DNA from 3 places in the Mycetocola sp. Y442 genome. Region 2 is predicted to be linked to each of the others. Evidence: predicted binding sites of a transcription regulator. Region 2 holds the regulator's gene; each other region holds the start of a gene.
What was found. Region 2 encodes HrcA, which represses chaperone genes, less so after heat shock. Its sites were predicted from a motif close to TTNGCACTCGNNNNNNNCGAGTGCNAA; they were not measured.
Positions count from the first base shown of each region.

Region 1: a site for HrcA is predicted at 3,061-3,087, ahead of groES (co-chaperone GroES). Genes of this name have one in related genera too.
Region 3: a site for HrcA is predicted at 7,177-7,203, ahead of AC1X6S_RS01355 (Hsp20/alpha crystallin family protein). Genes of this name have one in related genera too.

Region 1 is NZ_JBXHBV010000001.1:1,277,356-1,286,957, forward strand. It holds gene AC1X6S_RS06050 (ABC transporter substrate-binding protein) at 112-1,389, opposite strand; gene rarD (EamA family transporter RarD) at 1,531-2,589, opposite strand; gene groES (co-chaperone GroES) at 2,689-2,985, opposite strand; gene AC1X6S_RS06065 (class I SAM-dependent methyltransferase) at 3,130-4,326, shown strand; gene AC1X6S_RS06070 (SRPBCC family protein) at 4,449-4,922, shown strand; gene AC1X6S_RS06075 (nitroreductase family protein) at 4,980-5,786, opposite strand; gene AC1X6S_RS06080 (hypothetical protein) at 5,789-6,121, opposite strand; gene AC1X6S_RS06085 (DUF4190 domain-containing protein) at 6,126-7,370, opposite strand; gene tsaD (tRNA (adenosine(37)-N6)-threonylcarbamoyltransferase complex transferase subunit TsaD) at 7,395-8,453, opposite strand; gene rimI (ribosomal protein S18-alanine N-acetyltransferase) at 8,465-8,959, opposite strand; gene tsaB (tRNA (adenosine(37)-N6)-threonylcarbamoyltransferase complex dimerization subunit type 1 TsaB) at 8,956-9,576, opposite strand; gene tsaE (tRNA (adenosine(37)-N6)-threonylcarbamoyltransferase complex ATPase subunit type 1 TsaE) at 9,586-9,602, opposite strand, start outside.
Region 2 is NZ_JBXHBV010000001.1:606,541-616,142, forward strand. It holds gene AC1X6S_RS02885 (16S rRNA (uracil(1498)-N(3))-methyltransferase) at 24-764, opposite strand; gene dnaJ (molecular chaperone DnaJ) at 768-1,865, opposite strand; gene hrcA (heat-inducible transcriptional repressor HrcA) at 1,947-2,969, opposite strand; gene AC1X6S_RS02900 (DUF4870 domain-containing protein) at 3,238-3,849, shown strand; gene hemW (radical SAM family heme chaperone HemW) at 3,862-5,085, opposite strand; gene AC1X6S_RS02910 (DUF1990 family protein) at 5,115-5,768, opposite strand; gene lepA (translation elongation factor 4) at 5,769-7,622, opposite strand; gene AC1X6S_RS02920 (alpha/beta fold hydrolase) at 7,768-8,508, shown strand; gene rpsT (30S ribosomal protein S20) at 8,626-8,886, shown strand; gene holA (DNA polymerase III subunit delta) at 9,037-9,602, opposite strand, start outside.
Region 3 is NZ_JBXHBV010000001.1:282,111-291,712, reverse strand. It holds gene AC1X6S_RS01385 (ABC transporter substrate-binding protein) at 1-805, opposite strand, end outside; gene AC1X6S_RS01380 (GH39 family glycosyl hydrolase) at 843-2,483, opposite strand; gene AC1X6S_RS01375 (LacI family DNA-binding transcriptional regulator) at 2,660-3,703, shown strand; gene AC1X6S_RS01370 (Fur family transcriptional regulator) at 3,773-4,252, shown strand; gene AC1X6S_RS01365 (response regulator) at 4,371-5,009, opposite strand; gene AC1X6S_RS01360 (GAF domain-containing sensor histidine kinase) at 5,021-6,664, opposite strand; gene AC1X6S_RS01355 (Hsp20/alpha crystallin family protein) at 7,283-7,732, shown strand; gene AC1X6S_RS01350 (hypothetical protein) at 7,906-8,055, shown strand; gene AC1X6S_RS01345 (DUF5979 domain-containing protein) at 8,404-9,602, shown strand, end outside.

The DNA of each region.
Region 1 (9,602 bases), 670 kb from region 2:
GAATGGACGAGACGCGCTCCAGCGCAGCGCGGTGGGAGGCTGTGGCGCCGGGCTTAACGAACGGCAGGGCCACGGTTTCCCGTGGCCCTGCGGTTGTGTTTCGGTTACGAACTACTCGGAGATGCGCTCGTAGGTGTTGTCTTCGAGGTACTGGAAGACGCCGATCGTTGCCTCGGTCGGGTCACCGTTCTCGTCGAACGTGACCGGGCCGGAGTTTCCGTCGTAGTCGATCGTCTCGCCATCGTTGAGCAGCTCAGCACACTCGCTGAACGACGTGCACGTGGTACCGTCACCGGAACCACCAGAGACCTCCTGGAGTTTCCCTGCGATGTCCTCGCCGTCGGTGGAGCCTGCCGCCATCGCGGCCAGCGCCAGAAGGACGACGGCGTCGTAGGATTCAGCCGCGTAGCTGTAGTCCTTCAGCTCCTCGTTGCCCTCGCCCTGCCAGAACTCCTGCAGGCGGTCGGTGAAGTCACCGAGGGACTCGGTGTCGAGACCCGGCAGCGTACCCTTGGCGCCCGTGAGGGTACCTGCAGGGAAATCGGCTGAGTAGTCGGCGAGGTTGCCGTCGACGAAGTACAGCTTGTCGGACGGGAACCCGGCGAGCGCGGGAACGATCGTCTTGGTCTCCTCGAACGCGATCAGGGCGATTGCGTCGGGGTTTGCCGCTTTCAGTGCGCTGACCTGAGCGTCGAACGAGGTGTCGCCCGTGTTGTACGACTGCTGTTCGACGACTTCGCCGCCCGCGTTCTCGAACGCCTCTGTCGTGAATTCGGCGAGGCCGGTCCCGTACGAGTCGTTGAGGTAGAGAATGCCGAGGGTTTCGTTGCCGTCTTCAGCGATCAGGTTTCCGAGGACCTCACCCTGCAGCACGTCACTCGGGGCAGTTCGCCAGAACAGCCCGTTGTCGTCCCACGTTGTGAAGTCCGCAGAGGTGTTGGCTGGCGAGAACTGAATCACGCCTTCGCCCGTCACCTGGTCGATGAAGAGCTTGGTCACACCACTGGCGGCTGCGCCAATGATCGCCGAGACGCCCTCCTGAAGAAGTCGCGGCACCTCGGTTGCGTATGCCTTGTTGTCGGTGTCTCCGGAGTCACCGTAGACAACGTCGATCTCGATCCCGAGGTCGGCGTCGTTGATCTCCTTGGCCGCGAGGCCGACTCCTGCTTCCTCGGGCGGGCCGAGGAAGGCGAGGTTGCCTGTCTGCGGCAGCTGCGTGCCGATCTTGAGTGTCAGGTCGCCTGCTGGCTGGTCTGAGTCACCTTCGCCGCCACCTGGGCTGCTGCAACCGGTGAGGACCAGCGCGCTGGCTCCGAGGATTGCGAGAGAACCCAGTGTGATCGTGCGGGTGCGTGAGCGGGAGGCCGTAGCCCGGGTGAAGACGCCCATGTTGCTCCTATGCTGTGTCGTGTATCCAACCGACAGCGCTAAATACTGTCGTGATGCCAACATATTCGAGCAATCGTCACCGAACAATACGTGGGCGTTACATACGTGTAACGGCGACGCAATCGTTACAGTTCAGCGGCATCAGAGCTGTTCTGGCGCTTCAGACGCAGCTTTATTGCGTCGCCGGAGCGATCCGCGCGCACTGATGACCGTGTCCGCCGTTAGGACGACGAGAGCAATCCAGACCAGAATGAACCCGATCCACCGCTCCACCGGCATGGCCTCGTGGAGCACGAGCACCCCGACGAGGAACTGAATCACGGGGGCGAAGAACTGGATGAAGCCCATGTAGACGAGCGGAAGCCGACGCGACGCAGCGGCGAAGAAGAGCAGGGGCACCGCCGTGATCACACCGGTACCGACGAGCAGCACCGTATGAAAGACACTGACCTGTCCGATGGTCAGTCCGGCGGTGGAGCCGACGACGATGAGTTGGACGACGGCGAGGGGCGTGAGCCACGCTGTCTCGAGGGTGAGCCCCGAGACGGCGTCGACGGTCCCCCCGACCCGCTTCTTGATGTAGCCGTAGAGCCCGAAGGAAAAGGCGAGGATCAGGGCAATCCACGGAACGCCGTGCGCGCCGATCGCGAGCACGAGCACCGCGGCAATGCTGATGCCGACCGAGATCCACTGCACGACGCGAAGCTTCTCGCGCAGAAAGAACACGCCGAGAAAAACAGTGACGATGGGATTGATGAAGTAACCGAGCGCCGTCTCGACGACCTGCCCGTTGAGCACTCCGTAGACGTACGTCTGCCAGTTGACGAAGATGAGGACGCCAGCGAGACCGAGGGTGAAAGACACCCGGGGATTCCTGGCGAGCTGGAGAAAGGGAGCCCACCCGCGCGTCACCGTCAGGAGGAACATGCAGAACACCAGCGAGAAGATCACGCGGGCCGCGACAAGCTCGAACGGGCCCGTCGGCGCGAGCAGGAGGAAGTACAGCGGAAGAACGCCCCACAGCGTGTATGCGGTCACGGCGAAAATGAGGCCGGGGCGGCTCAGCGGGGCGTCGGGAGAAGCCACTGCGCCGGTGGCCGCCGCTTCGGGGCCCGCACCGCCTGTCGGACCTGCATTGCCTGTCGGAGCTGCATTGCCTGTCGGGCCTGCACTATTGGCCGGAACCGGCTCTGGGGTCATCTGCACCCATCGATGCTACTCCGCACCTGCGGGGCAACCGCCTGTTAAGACGAAGAAGCCCGGACAGTGAGTCACCGTCCGGGCTTCAGTTCGTTTGAGTTATCGAACCACAACCGCGAGCACGTCGCGAGCCGAGAGGACCAGGTAGTCCTGGCCGTCGAACTTGACCTCGGTTCCGCCGTACTTGGAGTAGATCACCTTGTCGCCGACGGCGACGTCGAGCGGTACTCGGTTGCCGTTGTCGTCGATGCGGCCGGGGCCGACAGCCTCGACGACGCCTTCCTGCGGCTTCTCCTTGGCGGTGTCAGGAATGACGAGACCTGAAGCAGTGGTCTGCTCTGCCTCGACCTGCTTGATGACGATGCGATCCTCGAGCGGCTTGATGCTGACCGACACGGTTGACCTCTTTCTAAACTAAGACTTGAGTTAGCACCCTCACATCGAGAGTGCTAATGCCAGTGTAGGGATCCGTTGGCACTCTCGCAACGTGAGTGCCAACGTAGGGCGAGCGCACAGCATCCGGGTTGATAAGTTTGCACGATGGAGAGAGCCGAACTCGTTGAACTACTGACGCCGGATGGGCTCACCCTCATCGACCAGGTCGGGGGGTCGGATGCCGACACCGACCCGGTTGGGACCGTGTCACGACTGCGCGCGGAAGGCCACTCGCCCGCGCTCGTCGCGGCCGTGCTGACGCAGGTCAGGCTCCGGCGGAAGGCTGTTGGGAAGTTCGGCGAGTTCGCGTCGCGGATGCTCTTCACCGAGGCTGGCCTCGAACAGGCCACCCGGTTGCGCGTCGCCGCACTCCACGCCGGCCGATTCAGCTCGGCGGGACTCACCCGGATTGCTGACCTCGGCTGCGGGATCGGGGGCGACGCCATGGCGATGGCCGCGATGGACCTCGAGGTTACCGCCGTCGACGCCGACGAAGTGACCGCGACAGTCGCCAGCTACAACCTCGCCCCCTTCCCCACCGCCGATGTGAGGCACGCGAAGGCGGAGGACATCGACACGAGCGCATTCGACGGGCTCTATTTCGATCCGGCCAGACGCACCGCCGGGCACTCGAACACCACTCGGCTGACCCGGCCGGAGGATTACAGCCCGTCGCTCGATTTGGTCTTCGGGCGTGCCGCAACGCAGCCCGTCGGTGTCAAACTCGGCCCAGGGTTCGACAGATCACTCATTCCCGACGACGCTGAAGCCCAATGGGTCAGCGTCGATGGGCAGGTCGTCGAGCTCGGCCTGTGGTTCGGCGCCCTCGCCCGCGATGGGGTGCGCCGGTCAGCGCTCGTCCTCGACTCGGCGGGAACCCACGAACTGACCGCTCCCGCCGACAGTGAGGATGTCGACGTGCGTGAGCCCGGCGAATTTCTCTTCGAACCGGACGGCGCGGTCATCCGGGCGAGGCTTATCGGCGACGTTGCGCGCGAGATCGGTGCGGGGATGCTCAGCCCCGGCATTGCCTATCTCACGGGCGACACCGAGGCCCGGACCCCGTTCGCCACGGCGTTCCGCGTGATCGAGAGGTTCCCGCTCGATGAGCGGACACTGAAGCGGGAGCTCGCGAGGCGCGATATCGGGACGCTCGAGGTGAAAAAGCGAGGCGCAGACATCGATCCGGCGGTCTTCCGCAAGCGGATGGCGCTCCGCGGCAGCAAGAGCGCGACGATTGTGCTCACCCGCGTGAACGGCAAGCACGCCGCGCTCCTCTGCGAGCGGATCCCCCGGAACTGACCCGCGGCACAGTCGCTCCAGAAAGTTGACGAAGACCCGCCCGACCCGCAACCCCTCGACACTGTGAGGCGTCCCGTGGTTCTCTGGGATCACACAATGGATCTCACCCAGAAGGAGCGCTCATGACAACTGTCAACGCCGATATCGACGTTCACGTCCCCGTGTCAACCGCATACAACCAGTGGACTCAGTTTGAATCTTTCCCGCAGTTCCTCAGCGGCGTCGACGACGTGACTCAGACGAGCGACACCCAGACCCACTGGAAAGTGTCGATTGCCGGCATCAAACGCGAATTCGACGCTGAGATCACCGAGCAGATCCCCGACACCCGCATCGCGTGGACGAGCACAGACGGCGAAGATCACGCCGGTGTCGTTTCGTTCCACCGCTTGAGCGCGGATGAGACGCGAATCTCGCTGCGGCTCGACTGGTCACCGCAGGGCATCCTCGAGCACGCCGGAGCGCTGCTCCAGGTCGACGACATCCAGATCGGTCACGACCTCAAGAAGTTCAAGAAGCTCATCGAGTCGAACGGCTTCGAGACCGGAGCCTGGCGCGGCGAGGTCGACCGCTCCCCCGACGCAACCGGTCGCTGATGTAGCGCACCCGTCGGCGGTTGACCGCCGTCGGGCCGACGCCGCAGGCCGGCTGGGCTACCCGTGTGAAACGGGAGGGTCCCAGCCGGTCTGTGGCGTTTTGCATGTCCCGCGGAACACGTACTGCGACGGCAGCTTGCGTTCGTGGCTCGTCCAGTCGATAGCGGGGCGGCGCTGTTCCGTCGGCACATAGCCGAGGCGGTACACAGCCATGAGTTCGAGGGAATCGGGCACCTCGAGCAGGTTCTCGATCTTCGCCCACATGCCCGGGACTTCCATCGGGAACGAGACGAACTGGATCCCCATGCCGAGTTCGACGGTGGTCAGCCAGACGTTTTCCATCGCAGCACCCATGCTGAACACCGAATAGAACGAGCTCAGCTCGCCAGGGCGATACTCCGAGCGGTCAAGCATCACGCCGATGAGCAACGGTGAGCCGGCGACGAGCTTGCGGTTCTCTTCACCGAGCTTCTGCGGAACACGCATCGCATTCATGAGCTTCTGGCCACGCTTGGTGAACACCTGTGTGGTGAACGGCCGCAACGCAGCGGGAAGCTTGTCGAACAGCATCCCGTCGCGTCTTTCGGCCATTTCGCTCGCGCTGAAGCGGAAATACGGCTTGTAGCGCTCGAAGAAAGTGCCGTTCGACATCGCCTCGGTCATGCTGTCGCCACTGATTCTCGCAATGGTGTCGATCGTGTCCGGGTCATCGACAATCACGAATCGCCACGGCTGGCTGTTCAACTGTGAGGGGGCGCGACCGGCCACTTCCATCAGCAGACGCTGGTGTTCCTCACTGACCCTGTCCGGCAGGAACGGGCCGTTCGTTGTCTTCCGCCGGCGAACCACATCGAGAAACTCCACGCCTACCTCCAGGCCTTGATCACACTGAGTACGAAAAACGGTGCTGCAGAAAGCGCTGTCCGCACGTGCCTGGGCGACCGTGCGCTCGCCCGCGGTATCACCGCAAGGGGGATCGCCGCTGGCAGGAGAAACAGTCCTGCCCGGTTGCGGCTCCACAGCAGGGAACTGACCGCGATCACGCTCGTTGTCACTGTCGTGATGTAGAGAGCGTGATGAATCCAGCGAAAGTTGCCCGTGTGCACACGGCCTGTCGCAACGCCGGCACCGAGCGCACAGTTGGCCGCGTAGCTGGACGCGGCGACGGCGAAAAGCACCGGTGGAACCCGTTGGGACATGAACCTATCCCGCTGTCGTGGCCGCAATGGTGATCACGCTGTACGCAAGCCAGCCCAGGGAAAGAAGAAGCCCGACCACGCCCGTCACTATGGCGGCGAGGGATCGGCCGGGGGCGTCGACTTCCTTCTTGCGCGCGACGAGGCCGAGGACTATCGCGGCTATCGACAGGGGAAGCGTCCAGCCGAAAATGATGCCGCCGATAACGCCGATGATTCCGAGGATGAGACCGATCAGGCCCATCTTGGGCTTGGGCGGCGCTAGGGGCTTCGGGGACGTGGGGTACTGCGGCTGACCGGAATAACCGGGCGCACCCGCGTACCCCTGCTGACCGGGATACGGCGCAGTCGGTGACCCGTATGCCTGCTGTACCGGCGGCTGCCCCTGAGGGGACGGGACGAATGGCGGCGCATAGCCCGCTGGGGCGAACGCCTGAGGATTGCCGGGCTGAGGGTTGCCAGGCTGAGGCGGCCAGGGAGCCTGCGGCTGACCGGGATTGTGAGGCTGAACGGGATACTGCGCCTGACCGGGGTACTGGCCGGACGCGGGGTACTGGGCCTGACCGGGGTACTGGGCGGATGCCGGGTACTGGGGCGACGCGGGGTACTGGGCGGATGCCGGGTGCTGCTGCTGCTGCTGGCCAGGATACTGCTGACCGTGCGGAGCCTGTGGCTGTGGACCCTGCGGTTGCTGGGCCTGTGACTGCTGGGCCTGTGGCTGTTGGGCCTGAGACTGCTGGCCCGGCGCGTGCTGGGGCTGCTGCTGACCCGGATATGGAGCCCCATACGGTGCCGGGGCACCGGCAGCCGGTGCCGCAACGGGCTGCACCTGCGGGAACGGGTTGACCGGTGGCGCTCCCGCGGAACGGTACGGCGTGGCCGGCGAGGACTGGTGCGGGACCCCACCCGGCTCCGACGTCCGCGGTCGCTCCTGGGGAGCAGCGGTAGCCAGCGGGAAGGGCGAGGATGGTGCGCCCGGCCCCGGTGTTTCGGGTTCGGTCGGCAGTGGCGGCCCCGGCTCGACGGGAGCCGGCACCGTGGGCTCCACCGGTGTCGGCACAGCCGGTTCGGCGGGTCGGGGGGCGATCGGCTCGGCGGGAGTCGGTGCAGCCGGTTCGGTGGGCGACGGCGTCGGTTCACTCGGCGACGGCGGAGTCGGTTGAGCCGGGATCGATGGCACGTTCGGCTCCGGAGTTGTCGGCGGCACCGGTGGCGCCGGGGGAACTCCGTCGGGGCCGTGAGGATCTGACATGGGCGTCTCCTTCATCGCGCGGTGCTAGTGCACCTGGATATCCGTCACAGGAAGTGTTGAATCTGCCGAGAAGTCGAGTGTAGAGGGTGCGTGGCCCGCCATGATGAGCTGCGCGCCCAGTTCGGCGATCATCGCGCCGTTGTCTGTGCACAGGGACAGCGGTGGGATGCGCAGAGCCACTCCCGCCGCGGCAGACCGTTCCGCGGCGAGCGCCCGGACCCGGGCGTTCGCGACGACTCCGCCACCGAGCAGCAACCGCGGCACACCAAAGTCGGCGCAGGCAGCGAGCGCCTTGGTGATGAGCACATCCGCGACCGCCTCCCGGAAGCCGGCGGCGACATCCGCTACTGGCACCTCGAGTCCGGCATCCTGCTTCTGCTCCACCCAGCGCGCAACCGCGGTTTTGAGACCGGAGAACGAGAAGTCGTACCGATGCTTCTCCATGTCTTTCGGTCGGCTGAGTCCGCGCGGGAACCTGATGGCGTTCGGGTCTCCGGCCGCTGCGACCCTGTCGATCTGGGGGCCACCGGGGTACGGGAGCCCAAGAATACGTGCAACCTTGTCGAAAGCTTCTCCTGCGGCATCATCGATCGTCTCACCGAGCAGCTCGACGTCGCTCACGAGATCGCGCACGAGAAGGAGGGAGGTGTGCCCACCGGAAACCAGCAGAGCGATCGTCGGATACTCGAATGGAGTTCCGGAGTCGTCCAGGATGTCGGCACCGACGTGCCCGACGAGGTGGTTGACCGCGTAGAGAGGTTTGTCCAGCGCGACCGCGAGCGCCTTGGCCGCGCCGACGCCGACCATGAGGGCACCCGACAGCCCTGGGCCGCTCGTTACGGCGATGGCGTCGAGGTCATCGAGGGAGATAGCAGCCTCGGCGACAGCGTGGCGGATGGCGGGAACGAGTTCCTCGAGGTGCGCCCGTGCCGCTACCTCGGGAACGACGCCGCCGTACCTCGCGTGCTCGTCCATCGAGGACGCTATGGTGTTGCTCAGCAGCCTCGTCCCCCGCACGATACCGATTCCGGTTTCGTCGCAGGACGTCTCGATCCCCAGAACGAGCGGGTTGGTGCGGTTCATCAGGTCCTCGTTCACTGCGCGCCCACCGCGAGCCCTGGAACGCGGGGCTGAAGGACGAGCTTCATCACAATGGCGTCGACATTGTCCGGCTGGTAGTAGCCGGGCCGCACGGCGATCGCCTCAAACCCGAGGTCGAGGTACAGCGCCTGGGCCGCCGGGTTGTCCTCCCGCACCTCGAGGAACACCTGCCGCGCGCCGCGCTTTCGCGCCTCGCTGAGCAGGGCGCGAACGAGGATGCGGCCGAGTCCCATGCGGCGGACCTCTGCGGCAACAGCGATCGTCTGGATATCGGCGTCGTCGGCGCCCGGTGGGACCATCAGTCCCGCGTAGCCCTCGACGATCTCGGGGGCGCCGACCGGTGTCGCGACGATGTAGTACGTGTTTGCGCTCGCGAGTTCCGAGCGGAGAAGTTCGGCCGACCAGGCATCGGACCCGAAGGTCGACTGCTCGATCGCCAGGATATGCGCGAGGTCCGCGACGGTGGCGCGCCGAATCTGCCAGGTCATGCCGTCACCCGTTTTCCGCCGAGCGACGGTTTCGCGTCCGGCGAGCGCAGGTAGAGCGCCTCGTCCGCGGCGAACGAGCCACCTGTCGAGTAGAGCAGTTCCCCGAGCATGCCGAGTGAACCTGCAGACACCGTCGTTGCGTCGAGCCGCTGAAGATCGCTGTGGCCCAGGTCGTCGGGTTTGGCCAGCCCTGGACCATCCACCCGGGCGGGCGCTCCGTGTTCGTCGACGCCGGAGTATGCCGACCAGTACAGCTCGCGTCTCCTGGCATCGGTGACCACGAGCAGCCCGCCGGTGTTGCCGGAGCGGTACCAGTCGAACGCTATGGCGTCGTGGCTGACGAGAGGGACGAGCGGCTTATCTGCCGCGAGTGCGAACACGCGGGCCGCAGCGATGCCGATTCGAAGCCCGGTGAACGGGCCTGGGCCCATCCCGCAGACGACACCGGAGAGAGCGGATGCGTCGACACCGGCCTCCTGCATGACCTCACGGAGCAGCGAACCCACCACTTCGGCGTGGCTCATCGTGTCGCCTGTGGTCCGCTCGGCGAGAACACCGCCGTCGCGATCGACCACAGCGACGCTGGTTCCCGTGGATGAATCTATGGCGAGGAGCACGGATCAAGCCTACGCGGTCACCGGAG
Region 2 (9,602 bases):
CGGTTGTGGACCGGCTTGACAGGTCACCAGCGGCCGAGAGCAACGTTGAGGACGGCGAGTGCCGCCGGGCCGGCGGACGACGTTCGCAGAACTGTGTCTCCGAGCCGCACCGCCCGGGCTCCCGCAGTGGTCAGAGCGGCGAGTTCTTCCTTGCTGATTCCGCCCTCGGGCCCGACGACGAGAACAATGTCCCCACCGGATCCGTCGGACGCAGGGTCGAAGTCGGAGAGCTTGTCTGTTGCGGTCGGCTCGAGCAGGAGGACGCGGTGCTCAGCTGCCATCGAGGCCAGTGCCGCCGTGCTGACGATCTCGTCGACGGACGGGACGAACGAACGGATGCTCTGCTTCGACGCTTCGCGGACGATGGTTTCCCAGCGCGCCCTGCCCTTCTCTTTCTTCTGCCCTTCCCACCGGGAGACACTGCGTGCCGCGGCCCACGGGATGATCCGCGAGACGCCCAGCTCTGTTGCCGCCTGGATCGCCAGTTCGTCGCGGTCACCCTTGGCGAGTGCCTGCACGAGAACCAGGCCAGGGGCCACCGGCGCGTCCTCCCGAACGGAGGAGACACGAACGCCCACCCGGCCGGCCTCGATGGTCTCGATGACTCCCCAGGCGAGCAGCCCCCTGCCGTTGCCGACGAGAAGGTCGTCGCCGACCTTCGCCCGACTCACCGTCGTCACGTGCTTCGCCTCGGGACCGGAGAGCTCGATGAGCTCTCCGGCCCGCGATTCAGAGAGCGCCTCGTTCAGGTAAAGGTTGGCCACGCGCTAGCCCAGGAACTTATCGCGAAGCTTCGAGAACAGGCCCTGCTGGAAGTGACCCAGCTGGGTGTCCTGCTGCTTGCGCCCGGCCGCGAAGGCCTTGATGAGTTCCTTCTCTCGGTGGTCGAGTTTGGTCGGCGTGACGACCTGGATGCCGATGCGCAGGTCACCCCTGCCGTTACCGCGCAGTTTCGTCACACCGCGGCCCTTGATGGTGAGGACCTCGGAGCTCTGGATTCCCGGCTTGAGATCGAGATCGACATCACCGTCGAGCGCGTGGATTGTGGTCTCCACGCCGAGGATGGCATCCGTCATCTGCACGTCGAGCGTGCAGAGCAGGTCATCACCGTTGCGGCTGAAGATCTCGTGGTTGCGGACCTTGATCTCGAGGTACAGGTCACCGTGGGGTCCACCGGCCTGGCCGATTTCTCCGCTGCCCGGCATCTGCAGCCGCAGTCCGGTGTCGACACCGGCTGGGATGTCGACGGGCACCGTGCGGCGGGCGCGAACCCGGCCCTGGCCCTGGCAGGTGACGCACGGCGAAACGATGATCGTTCCGTAGCCGCGGCAGCTTCCGCAGGGGCTCGACGTCATCACGTTGCCGAGGAGCGAGCGAACGGCGCGCTGGATCTGGCCGGAGCCGTGGCAGATGTCGCAGGTGATGGGAGAGGTTCCCGGCTGGCAGCACGAGCCCTGGCAGGTCTCACACAGCACTGCGGTGTCGACCTCGAGGTCGCGGTGCGTGCCGAAGATGACCTCGTCGAGGTCGATCTCCACGCGGAGCAGCGCGTCCTGGCCGCGTTCGCGGCGGGACTTGGGGCCGCGCTGCTGGGTTTGGCCGCCGAAGAAGGTATCGAAGATATCGCCGAAGCCGCCGAAGCCACCGGCCGCTCCCTGGCCGGAGCCGCCCATGTCGTACTGCTGGCGCTGCTTGGCGTCGCTGAGCACGTCGTAGGCGTGCGTGACCTGCTTGAACCGCTCAGAGGCATCCGCCCCGGGATTGACGTCGGGGTGCAGTTCTCGTGCGAGCCTGCGGTAAGCCTTTTTGATCTCGTCGGTTGTCGCCTCGCGGGACACTCCGAGTACTTCGTAGTGGTCAGCCACTCATGGCCTTTCGTTGTCTGGGAAGCACATGTGCTCGACGAGCTTCCTGGGTATTTCGCGCCGAGCCGCGCGCAAGTGTGACTAGTTGTCGCCGATCTGGCGCGAGAGGTAGCGGGCTACCGCGCGAACGGCGGCAAGGTTGTTCGAATAGTCCATTCTCGTCGGTCCGAGGACCCCGAGCCTGGCAAGTTCGCCAGCAGAGGAACGATAGTTGCTTGTGATGATCGACGTCTCACCGAGACCGAAGGACGCGTTCTCACGGCCGATGCTCGCCGAGACGCCGTTGGCATCCGTGTCCATCTCGCTGAACAGCCGAAGGAGAACCACCTGCTGTTCCAGTGCCTCGAGGACCGGGTAGATGCTCCCGGAGAAGTCGTCTTCGGTTCTGGCGAGGTTTGCGGCGCCGGCCATGATCAGCTTGTCGTGGCGGTACTCGCCGAACTGCTCAGCGAGCGCGGACGTGATCCGCGCCATCAGTTCCTTGTCGAGCTGCGGGCTCGACTCGACGAGCGAGTCGAGCGTCGACGACGCCTCCTCGACCGGGAGTCCGACGAGCGACGAGTTCACGCGGGTCTTGATGGACTCGAGCAGTTCCTGTTCCACAGGATCGCGGATCTCGACGACCCTCTGCTCGACACGACCGGTGTCCGTGATCAGCACGGTCAGCAGCCGGTGATCGCTCAGAGCCACGATCTCGACGTGCCTGACCGTCGCACGGGCGAACGACGGGTACTGCACGATCGCGACCTGGTTGGTGATCTGCGAGAGCAGCCTGACCGTGCGGACGAGCACATCATCGAGGTCGACTGACTGGCCGAGGAACGCCTCAATCGCCTGCTTCTGGGCTGCGGACAACGGCCGCCGCTCAACGAGCTGATCGACGAAGAGCCGGTAACCCTTGTCTGTCGGGATCCGCCCTGACGACGTATGGGGCGCACTGATGAGGTCTTCCTCTTCGAGCTGGGCCATGTCGTTGCGAATGGTGGCGGCACTCACACCGAAAGAGTGACGATCGACGATCCCCTTCGAACCGACGGGCTCACGGCTTGCGACGTAATCCTCGACGATCACGCGAAGCACTTCGAGGCTTCGTTCGGAGACCATGTCCGTCTTCTCCTTCGCTGGTTTCGGGCGTTGATTCTGGGCGTTGATTGTGGGCACTGACTCGCGGATGCCGCACGCGGAGTCGGCGTTGGCACTCCATACTCCTGAGTGCTAATTCTAGCGCGGAGACACGCCGCGTCGTAATTGCGCTCAGCGTTGCCTGTATGGGGGCAACGGCAGTACCGTTGGGTACCACAAGGCGCACACCCCCGCGGACGTTCGTCGACGCGGCTGATACCCAGCGTCCCCCTCATCGAAAGGCCATGCCATGACCGACCCCAACACGCCTTCCCAGCCCGATCCGTCACATGGACAGGGCCAGGACGGCGGACAGGTGCCACCCAGCTACCAGGGAGGGCCGGTTCCACCGCAGCAGCCATACGGTGCACCGCAGCAGCCCCCGTACGGCGCACCGCAGCAGCCGCCATACGGCGCACCACAGCAGCCATACGGCCAGCAGCAGTACGGCCAGCAGCAGTATGGGCAGCAGCAGTACGGCGGCCCCACCCCGCTGACGCAGGCCGATGACAAGCTGTGGGCGTCGCTCGCTCACTTCGGCGGCGCGCTCGGAGCCTTCCTCGGCGCGGGAACCGCCGGGTGGATCGCCCCGCTGGTGATCTACCTGGTCTTCAAGGACCGCGGACCTTTCGCTCGCCAGGAAGCCAAGGAAGCGCTGAACTTCCAGCTCACCGTGACGATCTTCGTCATCGGCCTGTACATCCTCGGCGCGCTGCTCACGGTCGTGCTTATCGGGCTGCTGCTGTTCCCCGCCGCCTGGATCGTCGGCGTGCTCGGCATCATCTTCGGCATCATCGGCGGTGTGAAGGTCAACAACGGTGAGGCATACCGCTACTTCTTCGCGTTCCGCATGGTGAAGTAGCCCACCCACTCGTCAGGCGGTCAGCCGCCGAACGACAACGTCGGCCAGGAGCCGCCCCCGCAGGGTCAACTCGATTGTCCCGGCGAGGGCGGCTCTGGCGTTAACCAGGTCGTCGGCGATCAGGCCGGCCACGGCGACCCGGGCCTCGCTCGGGAGCGACCGCACGGCGATGCCCTCACGGATCCGGGCCCCGAGGAGAACACGCTCGAGCTCGCGGGCCTCCGGATCGAGCGTTTCCCTGCCTACCGCGGGAGACACGCCCTCGGCGATCCGGCCGGCGTACGCCGCAGGATGCTTGACGTTCCACCAGCGCACCCCGCCGACGTGGCTGTGTGCGCCAGGCCCGATCCCCCACCAGTCCTGGCTCTGCCAGTAGGCGAGGTTGTGCCGTGAGCGCGATGACGGCGAGGTCGACCAGTTGCTGACCTCGTACCAGGAGAAACCCGCGTCGGCCAGCCGGGAGTCGATCAACTCGTACATGTCGGCCTGGAGATCCTCGTCCGGCAGCGCGAGGAGTCCTGACCTGATCTGCCTGGCCAGCTTGGTTCCCTGCTCGACGATCAGCGAATACGCCGAGATGTGATCCGGCTGCGTCGCGAGCGCGGCATCCACTGACACGCTCCAGTCGTCGATGGTCTCACCGGGAGTGCCGTAAATCAGGTCGACGCTCACCTGGAGGCCGGCCTCTTTGGCCCAGTCGACCACGAGGGGTACGCGCTCGGGGTCGTGGGTCCGCTCCAGGGTGGCGAGCACCCGCGGAACCGCTGACTGCATGCCGAACGACACACGAGTGAACCCTGCGTCGGCGAGCTGGCGGAGGTACTCGGCATCGACAGAGTCAGGGTTCGCTTCGGTCGTGATCTCTGCGCCAGGCGCAATGCCGTGGTGAGCGCGAACAGCATTCAGCATGCGTACGAGGTCGGCGGCCGGGAGCAGGGTCGGCGTTCCGCCGCCGAAGAACACGGTGCTCACCTCGCGGCGTGGAACGCCGGAGTCCCGAAGAACCCGTGCGGCGAACGCGACCTCGGCGGCCGCCTCGTCGGCGTAGTCGGACTGTTTGGCGCCGCGCAGCTCCGTCGCGGTGTAGGTGTTGAAGTCGCAGTAACCACACCGCACGCGGCAGAACGGCACGTGGAGGTAGAACGCGAGCGACCGCGACTGAGCGCCGTCAGCAACGGATGCCGGAAGGCATCCGTCTGGCGGAGCGGGATCACCGAGCGGAAGCGGGCCGGCCATCAGTGTGTCCCGGGTGTGTGACGAATCACCTAGCTGGCCGGGCCTGTCCACAACGGCGAGAGTGCGCGGAGGTACGCGGTCGTCAGTCGTTTGTGGCGCAGGGTCATCAGCGGCCGGAGGATCCGGTAACGCAGTGCGAGCGGCCGTTTGAACGACCGGACCTGGAACCAGACCGAGTCGTCCTCGCGGCGTTCGATGCGGAACGCGTCTTCGCCGCTCACGCGCTTGCCACCGACGGTTCCGTATGCGAACGCGACGACGTTGGGCTCGTCGATGAGGTAGACAACCCTGATCTGCTCATCGACCGTGAACGAGCCGATCCTGCCGTGCAACCGGGCGGTGGTGCCCGACGTGATGTATGGCGTGCCGTCAGCGCCGAATCGCTGCTCGGTGGAGACATGGATCGCTTCGAGCGGCGAGCCGTCTTCGGCGTAGCGGATTCCGCCGTAACTCTCACCCGAGCTGGCCTGGACGTCGTCGACGCGAAGGCCGGCGCCGCGCTGCACAGCCCAGGTCAGAAGCGAGGTGGACGCCGCCTCAAACCGTTCAGCTCCGCTGCCCAGGCGAATGGATGCCTCGTAGGGCACGAATCCCTGCGGCGGGTACTGCATGAGGTCGTGCGCCTGGGTGGCGCCGACCGCGGCGTAGTCGACGGGCTGGTCTTGAAAGTTACTCCGGCGCACTTACTTCTTTTCTTTCGCGACCTCGGTGTCACCGCTCAGTGCGGCGATGAACGCTTCCTGAGGCACTTCGACACGACCGACCATTTTCATCCGCTTCTTGCCCTCTTTCTGCTTTTCGAGGAGCTTGCGCTTGCGGCTGATGTCTCCGCCGTAGCACTTGGCGAGAACATCCTTGCGCATGGCCCTGACCGACTCCCTCGCAATGATACGAGCGCCGATGGCGGCCTGGATAGGCACCTCGAACTGCTGGCGAGGGATGAGCTTCTTCAGCCGTTCAGTCATCAGCAAGCCGTAGGCGTACGCCTTGTCACGGTGCACGATGGCGCTGAACGCGTCGACCTGCTCGCCCTGCAACAGGATGTCGACCTTCACGAGGTCTGCGGTCTGAGAACCGGACGGCTCGTAGTCCAGCGACGCGTACCCCTGCGTGCGGCTCTTGAGGTGATCGAAGAAGTCGAACACGATCTCACCGAGCGGCATCGTGTAGCGCAGCTCAACGCGGTCTTCTCCGAAGTACTCCATGCCGAGGAGCGAACCCCGTCGGCCCTGGCACAGCTCCATGATCGTGCCGACATAGTCCTTCGGCGCGAGGATGCCGACCTTGACCATCGGTTCCTCAACCGACACGATCTTCCCGCTGGGAAACTCACTCGGGTTGGTGACGGTCACGGTCTTCTTGTCGTCGGTCGTCACTTCGTAGGTCACGCTCGGCGCCGTAGCGATGAGGTCGAGGTTGAACTCGCGCTCGAGGCGCTCGGTGACGATCTCGAGGTGCAGCAGGCCGAGGAAGCCGCAGCGGAAGCCGAAGCCGAGAGCGACGGATGTCTCCGGTTCGTAGTTGAGCGACGCATCGGAGAGCTTGAGCTTGTCGAGAGCGTCACGGAGAACCGGGTAGTCACTGCCGTCGATCGGGTACAGACCCGAGAAGACCATGGGCTTGGGATCGGTGTAGCCGGGAAGCGGGTCTGTGGACGGCTTCAGCGCGGTGGTGACCGTGTCACCGACCTTCGACTGGCGGACGTCCTTCACACCGGTGATGAGGTAGCCGACCTCGCCGACACCGAGTCCCTGGGTAGGAACGGGCTCGGGTGAGCTGACGCCGATCTCCAGCAGTTCGTGGACGGCGCGCGTCGACATCATCTGGATGCGTTCACGCGGACTGAGGTGCCCGTCGATCATTCGCACGTAGGTGATGACGCCGCGGTAGGTGTCGTAGACGGAGTCGAAGATCATCGCGCGGGTCGGAGCGTTCGGGTCACCGACGGGGTGCGGGATCCGCGCGACGACACGGTCGAGCAGCTCTTCGACGCCGACACCGGTCTTGCCTGACACCTTGAGCACGTCATCGGGCGAGCCGCCGATGAGGTTCGCGATTTCCTTGGCGTACTTGTCGGGGTCAGCGGCCGGAAGGTCGATCTTGTTGAGGACCGGAATAATCTCGAGGTCGTTCTCCATCGCGAGGTACAGGTTCGCAAGCGTCTGTGCTTCGATGCCCTGTGCGGCGTCGACGAGAAGAATGGCACCCTCGCACGCGGCGAGAGAACGGGACACCTCGTAGGTGAAGTCGACGTGGCCGGGAGTGTCGATCATGTTGAGTGCGTAGGCCTGGCCGTCAACCTCCCACGGCATCCGCACGGCCTGGCTCTTAATGGTGATGCCGCGCTCGCGTTCGATGTCCATGCGGTCCAGGTACTGGGCCCGCATGTCGCGGTCGCTCACAGCGCCGGTGACCGACAGCATCCGGTCTGCCAGCGTCGACTTGCCGTGGTCGATGTGCGCGATGATGCAGAAGTTGCGGATGAGCGACGGGTCGGTAGCGGCAGGCTCGAGTGCCTTCGCAGCTTTGGGGCTCACGCGTTCCTCAGTGTCTCGTTGTGGGGTGGACTAACTCCCTATTGTCCCATGCCCCGGCCTCGCGTCGAGCCGCGACCGCGACGAAGCTCCCCGGCCGAGGTGTCAGCCTCTGGCATCGCCATTCGGGAGGGTGCAGGATGTGGGAATGGCCGCGTCCCCTCCGATCGTCCTCGTACATGGCATCCGTACGTCCGGAACCATGTGGCGCGCGCAGGTCGAACAGTTGCGCGCCTCGGGGTTCGACGTGACCGCGATCGACCTGCCCGGTCACGGCACACGAATGGCAGAGCCGTTCAGCATCGAGGCCGCCCACGCCGCCATCGACGACGCCATCGACGCGTTTGGTCGGCCGGCGCTGCTCGTCGGGTTGTCGCTCGGAGGCTATATCGCCATCGACTACGCAGGCAGCCACCCCGACCGGGTTGCCGGGCTGGTCGCGGCGAGCTGCCTCACCCTCCCCCGTGGGCCGGGCCTCTGGGGTTACCGGGCGCTTGCCCGGCTCATTCACCGCCTGCCGGACCGCGGCGCGTGGCTCAATGACACGATGGCACGACTGTTCCTGCCGCCAGCGGGGTTCGCCGACATGGCCGCTGGCGGCGTGGCGCTCGACGTCATGGATACCGCCCTCGGGGCGGTCGGCCGGCTCGACCCGATCGGAAGCCTCGCCCACTACCCGGGTCCTGTGTGGTTCGTCACGGGGAGCCTCGACCATTTCCGGCTCAACCAGAGAGCGTTCGCTGCCGCCAAGCCGCAGGCATCCGTCGTCGTCATCCGCGGGGCCACCCACCTCGTGAGCCTCATCAAACCGGAGGATTTCACGAGGGCGATCACGGATGCCGCTGCGACGCTGGGCGCGCAACCGTCGGAGATTTCCGGTAACAGCTGACGACTGGTAGAGTGACGTGTTGACTTGCGTGTGGATTACTCCGCACGATTTTCGTCGGAATGCGCCCTCTCTCGCTGACCGGCACTTCCATTCAGAACACAACGAAAGCGTATAAACGTGGCAAATATTAAGTCGCAGATCAAGCGAATCGGAACCAACAAGAAGGCAACCGAGCGCAACAAGGCGGTCAAGAGCCAGCTCCGTACCGTCGTGCGCCAGGCCCGCGAAGCCATCGTTGCCGGTGACAAGGTCAAGGCTGAGGCAACCGTGAAGGCCGCCGCCAAGAAGCTTGACAAGGCCGTGAGCAAGGGCGTCATCCACAAGAACCAGGCTGCGAACCGCAAGTCGGCTCTCGCCAAGAAGGTCGCGTCGCTCTAAGCGTCCCTCCGCTTCGGTCCAGGGTTTCGACCCGGTCCAATAGAAAAGGCCCCGCTTCGGCGGGGCCTTTTCTATTGTCTTCGGTCCGCGCTTCTATCGTGGGGGTCGTCCCGGGCGGGGTCGGCGCTGGTGGGGTCAGCGCTGGTCGGGTCAGCGCGGCAGCCGGCCGCGTCCGGAGACGGTGTGCACCATGCGCTCGAGCGCGTAGACCGGGTCGCGGCCCTCGCCTTTGACGCCGGCGTCGGTGTCTGCGAGCACCTGGAGGCACCTGCCGAGGCCCTCGTCGGTCCAGCCGGAGAGATCGCGGCGTGCGCGGTCGACCTGCCACGGTGCGAGCCCGAACTGACGGGCGAGGTCAGCGGACGAACCGCGACCGCCCTGAATCTTCGCCATGGTGCGCAGTTTGCTCGCAAAAGCAGCGACGATCGGCACGGGGTCTGCGCCGGAGGCAAGCGCGTGCCGCAGCCCGACGAGCGCCTCGGCGTAACGGCCCGCGATCGCGGCGTCTGCCACCGCGAACGCGTTGGTCTCGACCCGGCCGCCGTAATACCGGGTCACCGTCGCCTCGGTGACCTCCGATCCGCTGTCGGCAATGAGCTGGGCGCACGCGCCTGCGAGTTCGGCCAGATCATCGGAGAACGCGGCGACGATCGCCCGCAGCGCTGCAGGGCGGATGGACTTGCCCGCTGCCTTGAACTCGGCCGCGGCGAAGTCGA
Region 3 (9,602 bases), 320 kb from region 2:
GAAAGCCAGCTCCCCAGTCAGCATGACCGATGGGGATGCCCGCCGAGACACCGTCAGCGGCGGCATCCGCAAACGTCATGAACAGTTCCTTGACCTCGGCGTTGTCGGCGATGTTGTACGGGTCACCCGACTCAGGGTCTTCAAACGCCGCGGGAAGAAGATTGATCGCTGCCTGGAAGGCGCTGGAGAGCGAGTCGATGAAGTAGTTATCGGATGTCGCGACATACGCGCGGCCCGCATCGAGGAATGATTCCCACGTGGCGGCGTCACCGCCGATGAACTCGCCGAATACTTCCGGGTCGGCAGCCACACCGGCAGCCGTCGTCATGTCCTGGTTGAACGCGATACCGAGCGGGCCGATGTCAGTACCGTATCCGGTCATCACACCGTCAACCGACCCTTGCTCGACCTTCCAGTCAACCCAGCGACCGGGGACCTCGGGCAGTTCCACCCAATCTTCGGGTGCTGCCATCATTTCGGTCCACCAGTCGAGTTCGATCAGGTGGACGTCCGAGAGACCAGCGCCTCCGGACGAGAGGCCGTTGCGCAACACGGTCTGTGCGGAAGCGCCGTCGGGAAACGACTCCACGGCGACCTTGATTCCGTATTCCTCCTCAAACGATTCGAGAAGTTCCGGCGGGAAATCCATCCAGGCAGCGACGGTCAGCTGCTCGGGCTTGTTCTCCTCTGTCGCCTCTTCTCCGCCTCCGCCTCCACCTCCTCCTCCACCGGTGCATGCGGTGAGAGTGAGGGCAGAGATCGTCGCGAATGCGGCGATCTTTGCGGTTCTCCTGGTGAGTTTCATGATGCTCGTCCTTTCGATACTTCGTCGTATGTGAAATTCATTGGTGCTGGGGTGGTGCGGGGCAGATCGACATCACTGCCCACGGCGCGAGCGAGATGTCGATCGTGAGCACACCGTCGACGTCGACAGTGCGGGTTTCGCGGTACAGATCGTCGGCGATCGCCATGAGCTCGGCGACCTCCGGTCGCGAAAGATTGAGCGGCTCCCCCATCCGGTGCCATGCCGCCGCGACGTCCCCGTGCTCCTGGTCGAGGATTTCGACCCCGTATACCTGACCCGGGATGAGTCCCGAGATGGTGTGGGTGATGCGCCGGGCGGGCCCTTCCCCCGCGAGGCGACGGGTCTCGGCGTGGGAGTTCGCGCTTCCGACAGACCTCGCGCCCATGGAATCCGGGTAGTTGAAGAACACCGCGGCGATGTGATCGTCTGCCGTACGCGTGATCATGCCGTGTTCGGTCTGCAACGCAATCCGGTCACCGAGGCGATTGAGCATCGCCATTGCGTGGAACGTCGGCTTGTGGATTCCCTGCTCATTGACGAACCCGAAGCCACCATGGAACGGCCCGATGCCGCCACCGCCCTCTTCGAAGACGTCGGTAAACGTCCAGTACGAAATTGAATCCGCGAGGTCGTGGGACTGGAGGAAGGCGCGAGCGATGTACGTCGCGGCGAAGACCGTGTCGTGCATCCGGTCACGGCTCGACGGCGACGTGGACCACTCGGTAATGTGCAGCTCGGCGTTCGGGTATGGGGAATTGGCGATAATCTGCCGCATGACCAGGAGGTCGTTGCGCGTTGCGTCTCGCTGCCGACTGATGTGTCGGCCAACGCCCTGGGTGTCGAAGGCAAAATCTGTGGGATACAGGTGAGTGGAGAGGAAGTCGATGGGAATGTCGCGTTCCGCGCAATAGGAGATGAACTCGTGAATCCACACGGGTTTCCACGGCAGCAGTTCAGGATCGGGAGCTTCCGCCGTTGCCGCCTCGACCGAGGTGTCGTGGTACTCGCCGTCGTAGCGTGTGTCTGGCACAAAGACCGACGATGAGGGCCCGCCAACGCGGAGTTCGGAATCGATCGCTTTGATGGCCTTCGCGGTTTCCTCGTAGAGCTGGAAGTACTCGGTTCTGGTGCCCGTCCAAAAGTGGGGCACGAGATTGGGCTCGTTCCAGACCTCGAACGGCCAGGTGCGCACCTCCTCGATTCCGTAGCGTTCGATCCAGTGCTCCACGGTGGCGGTGACGAGCGCAACCCACCCGCCCATGTCGTTTGGGGGGCTGCAGTGCGCCTTCCACCAGAAGAGCGTCTCGGTCTGGGTCGCGAGTTCCCGCGGCATGAATCCGAGCTCGACGAACGGGCGCGCGCCGGTGTCGAGAATGGCGTCGAACACCTTGTCGACGTACGCGAAGGTGTAGAGCGGTTCGGCCAGCGGTGTCGGCGGCCCGAACCCGCCGCCGCTGGACCCGCGGTACACGAACATGTCGTCATGAAAGAGACCATGGAACCGCACGTAGCGTGCGCCGAGTACCTGGACGGCTTCGGTGAAGTGTCGCTGCCAGTCAGCCCGTAGTGCCTCGTTGGCGCGTCCCGCACCGACGCATTCGCTCCAGACGTGACGGAGATCGATATCTCGGGAGGGGCGCCCGTCAACCAATACGATGGTCGGTGATTCGACGGACATGAGACCTCCCTTGGTCACGAACGGCATAGCCAGTTCGCTGGCGAAAATGTTTCGCAACGTGTATCGTTGGTTCATAGTAGGTTTCGCGGCTGCACACTGTCAACTCTCCTGTGAGTTTTCCTGAATCCATGCCGATGAGGCCTCGATCTTCGAAATATTTTCGGAAGGAGGACCACGTGGCATCGGATTCGGCCAGACGCCGGGCAACGCTTCACGACGTAGCGACGGCCGTCGGAGTCTCGAAAGCGACCGTGTCAAAAGCGCTCAACGGACGTAATGACATCTCGCCAGACACCCGTGAGCGCGTCCTCGCTGCGGTCGCAGAACTCGAGTACCGACCGACGACGCTTCCGGCATCCACGGCTCAGCGCCGTGCACTCGCCGTGGTCTTCGATCTTCCCGCCTCTCCATACATCCTCGGTGTCCTCCAGGGGACCCTCGCGGAGGCAACCGACTCCGACGTCGATCTCCTTGTCCGCCTGGCCCCCGAGCGCACCTCCCGCGCTCATCGCGCGGTGGCGCGAGAGTGGATCGCAGACCAGCGCGCGTCCGGCGTCATCGGCATCGTGGGCCTCACGCTCTCCGAGCCGGACGGGCTCATCGACGCCGCGAACGACGCCAGCCTGCCATTCATCATCGTCGACCCGGTCGACACGCGGCATCCGCGCATGGTGAGCGTCGGGTCGAGCAACTGGTCGGGTGCCAGAACGGCCACAGAGCACCTCATCGGATTGGGCCACCGCCGCATCGCCTGGGTGGGCGGCCCGGAGGCATCCGACGCCGCTCGTGACCGACGACTGGGTTATCAGGCCGCGCTCGACTCCGCTGGCATTGCGATCGACCCAGCCCTCATCCGGTCAGGCCCTTTCGCCGTCGCGACCGGCGCCGAGCGCGCCCGTGAACTACTCACGTCGCCTCACCCTCCGACGGCCATCATGGCGGCCGACGACGAAATCGCCGTTGGCATACTCGCTTCGGCTCACGCGCTCGGTATCCCGGTGCCCGCACAGTTAAGCGTCACCGGATTCGACGACACTCCACAGGCGGCCTGGACGACGCCCCCGCTCACGACGGTCTACCAGCACCTTGAGGGCATGGGCGCCATGGCGGTCCAGACCATCCTTGCCATGGCTGAGGGGCGGGCCGCCTCGTCCAGCCACGTTGAGTTGGGAACCTCACTGACAGTGCGCGGCAGCACTGCTGGGGCGCCCAACGGTTGATCTCACCGGCGCTCACGGACGGCGGTTCCCGCCCCTTCACAACCCGTGTGCTCCGTGGCACCATGACGTATGGACGCCAGCAGCCCGTCACTCCACCGGGATCTGCATCATGCTCCCGAACAAGCCCTGTCTCTCGCCATCGCCCGATTGCAGGAGGCGGGAGAACGGCTGACGGGCCCGCGCCGCGCGGTACTCGATGTCCTTGCCCGCCACCATGAGCACCTGACCGCCGATGAAGTGGCGATGATTCTCGAGACGCGGGGCATCCACCGTGCCACCGTCTACCGCACGTTCGAGGTCCTCGCACGTCGGGCGATCATCGCGCAGCGGCAGCAACCGGGAGGTGCCGTCGCGTATCACCTGGTCACGACTCCGTCGGGTCACGAGCATCTTCACGGCGTCTGCAGATCCTGCGGGCAAGTCACCGTCCTGCCCGTTGACGCTTTCACGGACAGCTCAAGAGCGATCGCCAGTGCGTCCGGCTTCCTGTTGGAACCGGAACAGAGCGCTTTTGTCGGTCTGTGCACCGCCTGTCAAGCCGTCGTCTAAACAGCGGACAGCGAAGGTCCCTGGTGTCCGGCAGTTCCTGTCGCGGCACTCGGGGACTCGTCGAGGCTCGCGCGCAGTAGTCCCGCCCAGGGACGCCCGGCTGTCCCGGGTGATACCGTCAACCGACCGGGCGATCCTCGGTGGGGCCGGCGTGCGCCGCTCCATAGACCGCGGCCTGGGTGCGCCGCTCCATACCAAGCTTGGCCAGAAGACCGGAGACATAGTTCTTCACGGTTTTCTCGGTGAGCCCGAGCTTGCCGCCGATCTGCTTATTGGTCATCCCGCCGGTGATGAGGCCAAGCACCTGGTGCTCGCGCTCGGTGAGGTGGGGCGCAACAGCACCGGTCTCCCGATTGGCCGTACCGGCCACGAGCGTCTCCGGCGTTGCCTGCGGCGGAAGAAGAACGCGTCCGAGCGCCGCCTGTCGGATCGAGTCGAGCAGGCTGCTTCCGTGGATGCTCTTGAGCACGTATCCGGACGCCCCGGCCATGACGGCGGCGTTCGTTGCCTTGTCTTCGCCGTACGCGGTGAGAATGAGGCACCGCGTGTCGACGTGTTCCGAACGGATGCTCCGGCACAGGTCGATCCCGTTGCCGTCGGGAAGGTTGACATCAAGAATCACTACATCCGGGTGGGTCGCTGCCACCCGTGGCAGTGTGCGGCGGACCGAATCGGATTCACCCACGACCGTCATGTCCCGCGCACCGTTGATCAGGTTGGTCACACCGAGCCGGACGATCTCGTGATCGTCAACCACGAACACCCGGATCATTGGTCGCCCTGCTCACCGAACGAGACGTTCCAGCATGCTCGAGTGCCTCTCGGCACGCGCGGTTCGAGAGTGAATGTGCCACCGTACCGCTCGGCGCGGCGCGCCAGATTACCGGTGCCGCTTGCGCGCTCCGCACGAGGGTCGATACCGATACCGTCGTCGTCGACCGTGATCGACACACCGGAGTCGCCCAGCTTCACGTCGATCGCCGTCGTCTCTGCCTGTGCGTGTTTGGCGACGTTTGTGAGTGACTCCCTGATCACCGCAACAACGTCATCGGCGAGGCGCCGCGGGATCACCATGTTGGGACAGCCGGAAAAGGCGACGCGGGGTGGCGAGCCCAGCGCCGGTGTCAGCTGGATGATGACATCCAGGACGCGGTGGCGCACGCGGGTTGCGTCGGACGGCGGAGCCGATATCCGGGTGAAAACTGCACTCCTGATATCGGAAATTGCTGCGTCGATCTCCAGGGTGTGTGTGTCGATCGCCGCAGCATGCGTCGGGTCGGCGGCAGCAAGCGCCTGAAGGCCGAGCCCGGTCGCAAAGAGGCGCTGGATGACGTTGTCGTGCAGGTCCCTGGCTATCCGCGCGTGGTCCTCGATGACTTCGAGCCGCTGTCGGTCCAGCCTGGCCCACGCCAGTGCAACGGCGAGTCCCGCCTGAATAGCGAATTCCGAGATCGTGTCTATTTCCCCACGCGTGAAACCAGGGCCGCCTGGCTCACGCGCGACGCACAGCGCGCCGATCGCGCGTCCCGAGACAACGAGAGGCACGGCCGTCACCGCGCCAAACGCGATAGACCCGCCTGCTGAGCGAATTTCGTGTCCGCTCTCCGAACTAATGACAGTGCCGGAAACCACTGCCTGAGCCGCGAGAGACCCATGCGCCGGGTACACGGTCCCGACGGCCTTCTCGGACAGCACCCCCTCCGCAGCTTCGACTTTCATTTCGTTCTCACCGGGACCCGGCACCACGACGGACACCAGCGTGGCCGGGAGAAGCATCGCAACCTTCGATGCGACCGCCGCGAGCACGTCTTCGGCACAGGCGGTTAACAGCGTCGAGGCTACCTCGGAGAGAGCCGCTGCCAGCAGTTGTTTACGGTGGGTCTCCTCAAACCGCCGTGCATTGTCAATCGCGACTCCCGCTGTCTCGGCAAGCTCCACCACGAGCTCCTCGTCGAGCTTTGTGAATCCGCCGTCACGGCGATCGGCGAGGTACAGGTTGCCCAGGACCTCACCGCGAACCCGAACGGGCACACCGAGAAAGCTGCGAATGCTCGGGTCGCCTGGCGGGAATCCCACCGATTGCGGATCCTCCCGGAGATTATCGAGGCGGACCGGACCACGGGTTTCCGTCACCGCCTGAAGCAGATCGTGGGTCCCGGGCTGAATGTGCATGGTCCCGCCCTCGACGCTCGGCGTCCCGGTGTGAATCAAGCGTTCAATGTGACCGTCGGGGTGAAGCACGCCGAGCGCACCATACCGAGCGTTGACCAGGGTGGTCGCGGACTCGGCGATCCGTTTGAGCACAGAGTCCAGTTCGAGATCTCCGGCCACAGCAACGCTCGCATCCAGCAGGCTGCGCAGTCGCCCCTGCGTCGCGCGTTCGCGTTCGGTTTCGCGTCGCAGAGAACTCACTGTTCGTTCAAGCCGGGCCACGGTTCTCTCAAGATCAGAGAATCTGGCATCCGGCAGTTGAAAAACTTCGTCGATCATCGTGCCCCTCCCCCTGCTCATGGAGCACCTGCATTTTACATGCACGTGCCCCACAAGGCACTGCGTAATTCGGACACTGTTAGCGCGACAGTCACACTCCGTTCACTCTCGTGAACGACTGCTGTTGCGTCGGCAGTTCAATTGCGCGCGTTCCCCCGCGAGCCATCTTCTATTTGCTGACCAGAATGCCCTGACCCGGGTCGTCTCCATAGAGTCCAAGGTCCCGAAATTGTGAGGGACCAGAGGCGATAGACCCCTGCCGCTTGCGCCTGCCTCTGGTAGCAGTCGACCCCCGTCTGCCCTCCCCTGCTCCCTCTCCCCCGACATCGTGCACGTCCCCGCGGTCCGGCATGACCTACGGCTCTAGCCGGACGTGGGGCGGCAGACGAGCGTATTTTGTGCGCACGACCAGCCGGAACCGTGAGCCACCGCGTTCGGCACTTCAGACGCGCTACTGGCGACTCGGGCGGCCTTCTCGCTCGCGAACGTCAACAAATGCACACAACCGGATCGCCCGCGGTGGTCCTGAAAGGCGACATCATGAAAAACAGTCTCGAACGATTTGACCCGTTTGCCGGTCTGGAGGCGCTGACCCGCGACTTCGAGGATGGCATCCTGCGTGCCTACCGCGGAAAGCTGCCAACGACAGATGTGTACACGCGCGGCGACGACGCGCTCGTTGTCGAAGCACACCTGCCCAATTTTGACGAAGACAACATCACGGTGAATGTTGACAGGGGCGCCCTTGTAATTCAGGCGGAGCGCCATGAGAAGGACGAGGACAAGAAAAAGAAGTACGTCCTCCGGGAGAGCAGCAGCAGCTTCTACCGCAGGATCGTTCTTCCTGAGCAGGCCGAGGAACAGGACATTTCGGCTGAGTTCACGAAGGGCGTCCTGACGGTGAATGTCCCGCTGTCCAAGGGCGCCTCTCCCCGGCAGGTTCCCATCGGTTCCGGAGGCAAAACTTCCGGAGAGAAAAAAGACGACTGATCAACCCAGCGCAGGAACGAACGGCCCGTAACGACAGCGCGGTCCCGCTCACGCGAGGCCGCGCTGTTGCTTGCTGGTCAACCGACCAATGACGTTCGACTCTACGGCGCACGGATGGCTGACGAGAGGATCACCCGACGTCCCCGGATTCCGGGGCCCGTCGAAGGAGCAGCATGAACGATTCAGTCATCCACCGTCCGGCGCTCATCGGTCCAGACGATCAGGAACTCCCCGAAACGCAGCCGCTCGATGTGATCGAAGTGGTTCACGCCCAGCGGCCGGCCGAGGCACCCGAAGAACGACGACGACCTTCTTCCGCTTGAGAACCACTCCCACAACGACGCACACATGACTGCGTTGCGCTCAGCCCGTCTCCGTCCGTCGCCCAGGCCCGCGTTCGGCTACTGGCGCTGTGTTCGCTTGCGTTCGCAATGTGCATGGGACTCATGTTCGTCGGTCCCAGCCCGTCCGCCCAGGCGCAGCCGACTGACCCGATGCCCATTGTCGAGGCTGTGTTCGGCCCGAATACAGAGATCTATACGGTCAGCATCGGCGCGGGACTCACGGTTGACGGATTTCAGCCGCCGAATACGACTACGCAGGACCCGACAGCGCCATACCCCGCAACGGACCCGGCAGGATATGAACCGCGCAACGATACATTGGCGCGGATGATCAACACCGCAAGCGTCGAGGACCCCAGCCTCGTCGGGGCAATGTATTGCATCGACCTCGGGGTCCCCACCGCGCCCAACCTCGGATACGAGAGCGGGACGTGGGAAGAGACAAACGTTCCCAACCTCGGTTACGTCACCTACATTCTCAACACCTATTACCCCACGACGAGCCTGCCGGAAGGCCTCACCAACAACCAGCGAGCGGCGGCCGTCCAGGCCGCGATCTGGTATTTCACCGACGCATTCGTTGTGAGTTCGACCGAGGCCGTCGTTCGGGCGGCAACAGCAGCAATCGTCGCTGCCGCTCAAACGAACGGCCCTACCGTTGAGCCCCCAGCACCGGACGTCACAGTGACTCCTCCGAGCGCAGCGGCTCCGATCGGTAGCCCCGCTGGGCCGTTCGTTGTCCAGGCTCAGGACGACTCCTCGCTCACCGTATCGGTTCCCGCTGGCTCGGAGATGTTCAGCGACGCCGCCGCAACAGTCCCCCTGGCGAATCAAAGCACCGTGCCATCCGGGACATCGATTTGGGTGACGAATTCGGCCGGAGCCGCGAGCGAGACGGTGCTCACCGCCCGGGCGGCCGTCACGGTTCCCGCGGGCCAGGTCTACGTGCACGACGACAATAACCCTCTCTACGAAGAGGCTCAGATGCTGGCCCTCGCGTCCGCTACGGAGCTCGAGGCGACCGCGCAGGCAACAGCCACCTTCGTCGTCGTCGGCACGCTCACCGTTCAGAAGTCCTTCGTCGGAACGGCAGCGGGGACGCAGGGCGCGAGCCAGTGGCTCATTGACTGTGGTCCAGGCTCTGTATTCACCGCGGACATTCCGGCTGGCACGACGAGCGATGAGGTGTTCGAGTTCGAGAACATTCCCGCAGGGAGTACGTGCTCCATAACCGAACCCATCCTCGGCACCAACACCGTGGCCGTCGTGACGTCTGACACCCCGGTCGAGGTGCAGGTGCCGGAGACAGGCGCATCAGCGGTCGTCACCAACACCGTCGAGTTTCAGCCGGGAGGGCTCGAGGTGACCAAGGTGATCACGGGAGCGGCGGCGGGCCACCAGGGCGAGATCGTCCTGCTGATCGACTGCGGGGAGGTTCTGAGCGACTCCTTCGTGATCCCAGCGAACCAGCCCTCTGGAAAGTATGTCCGCGCCTACGCTGAATTGCCGGCCGGAACGGAGTGCAC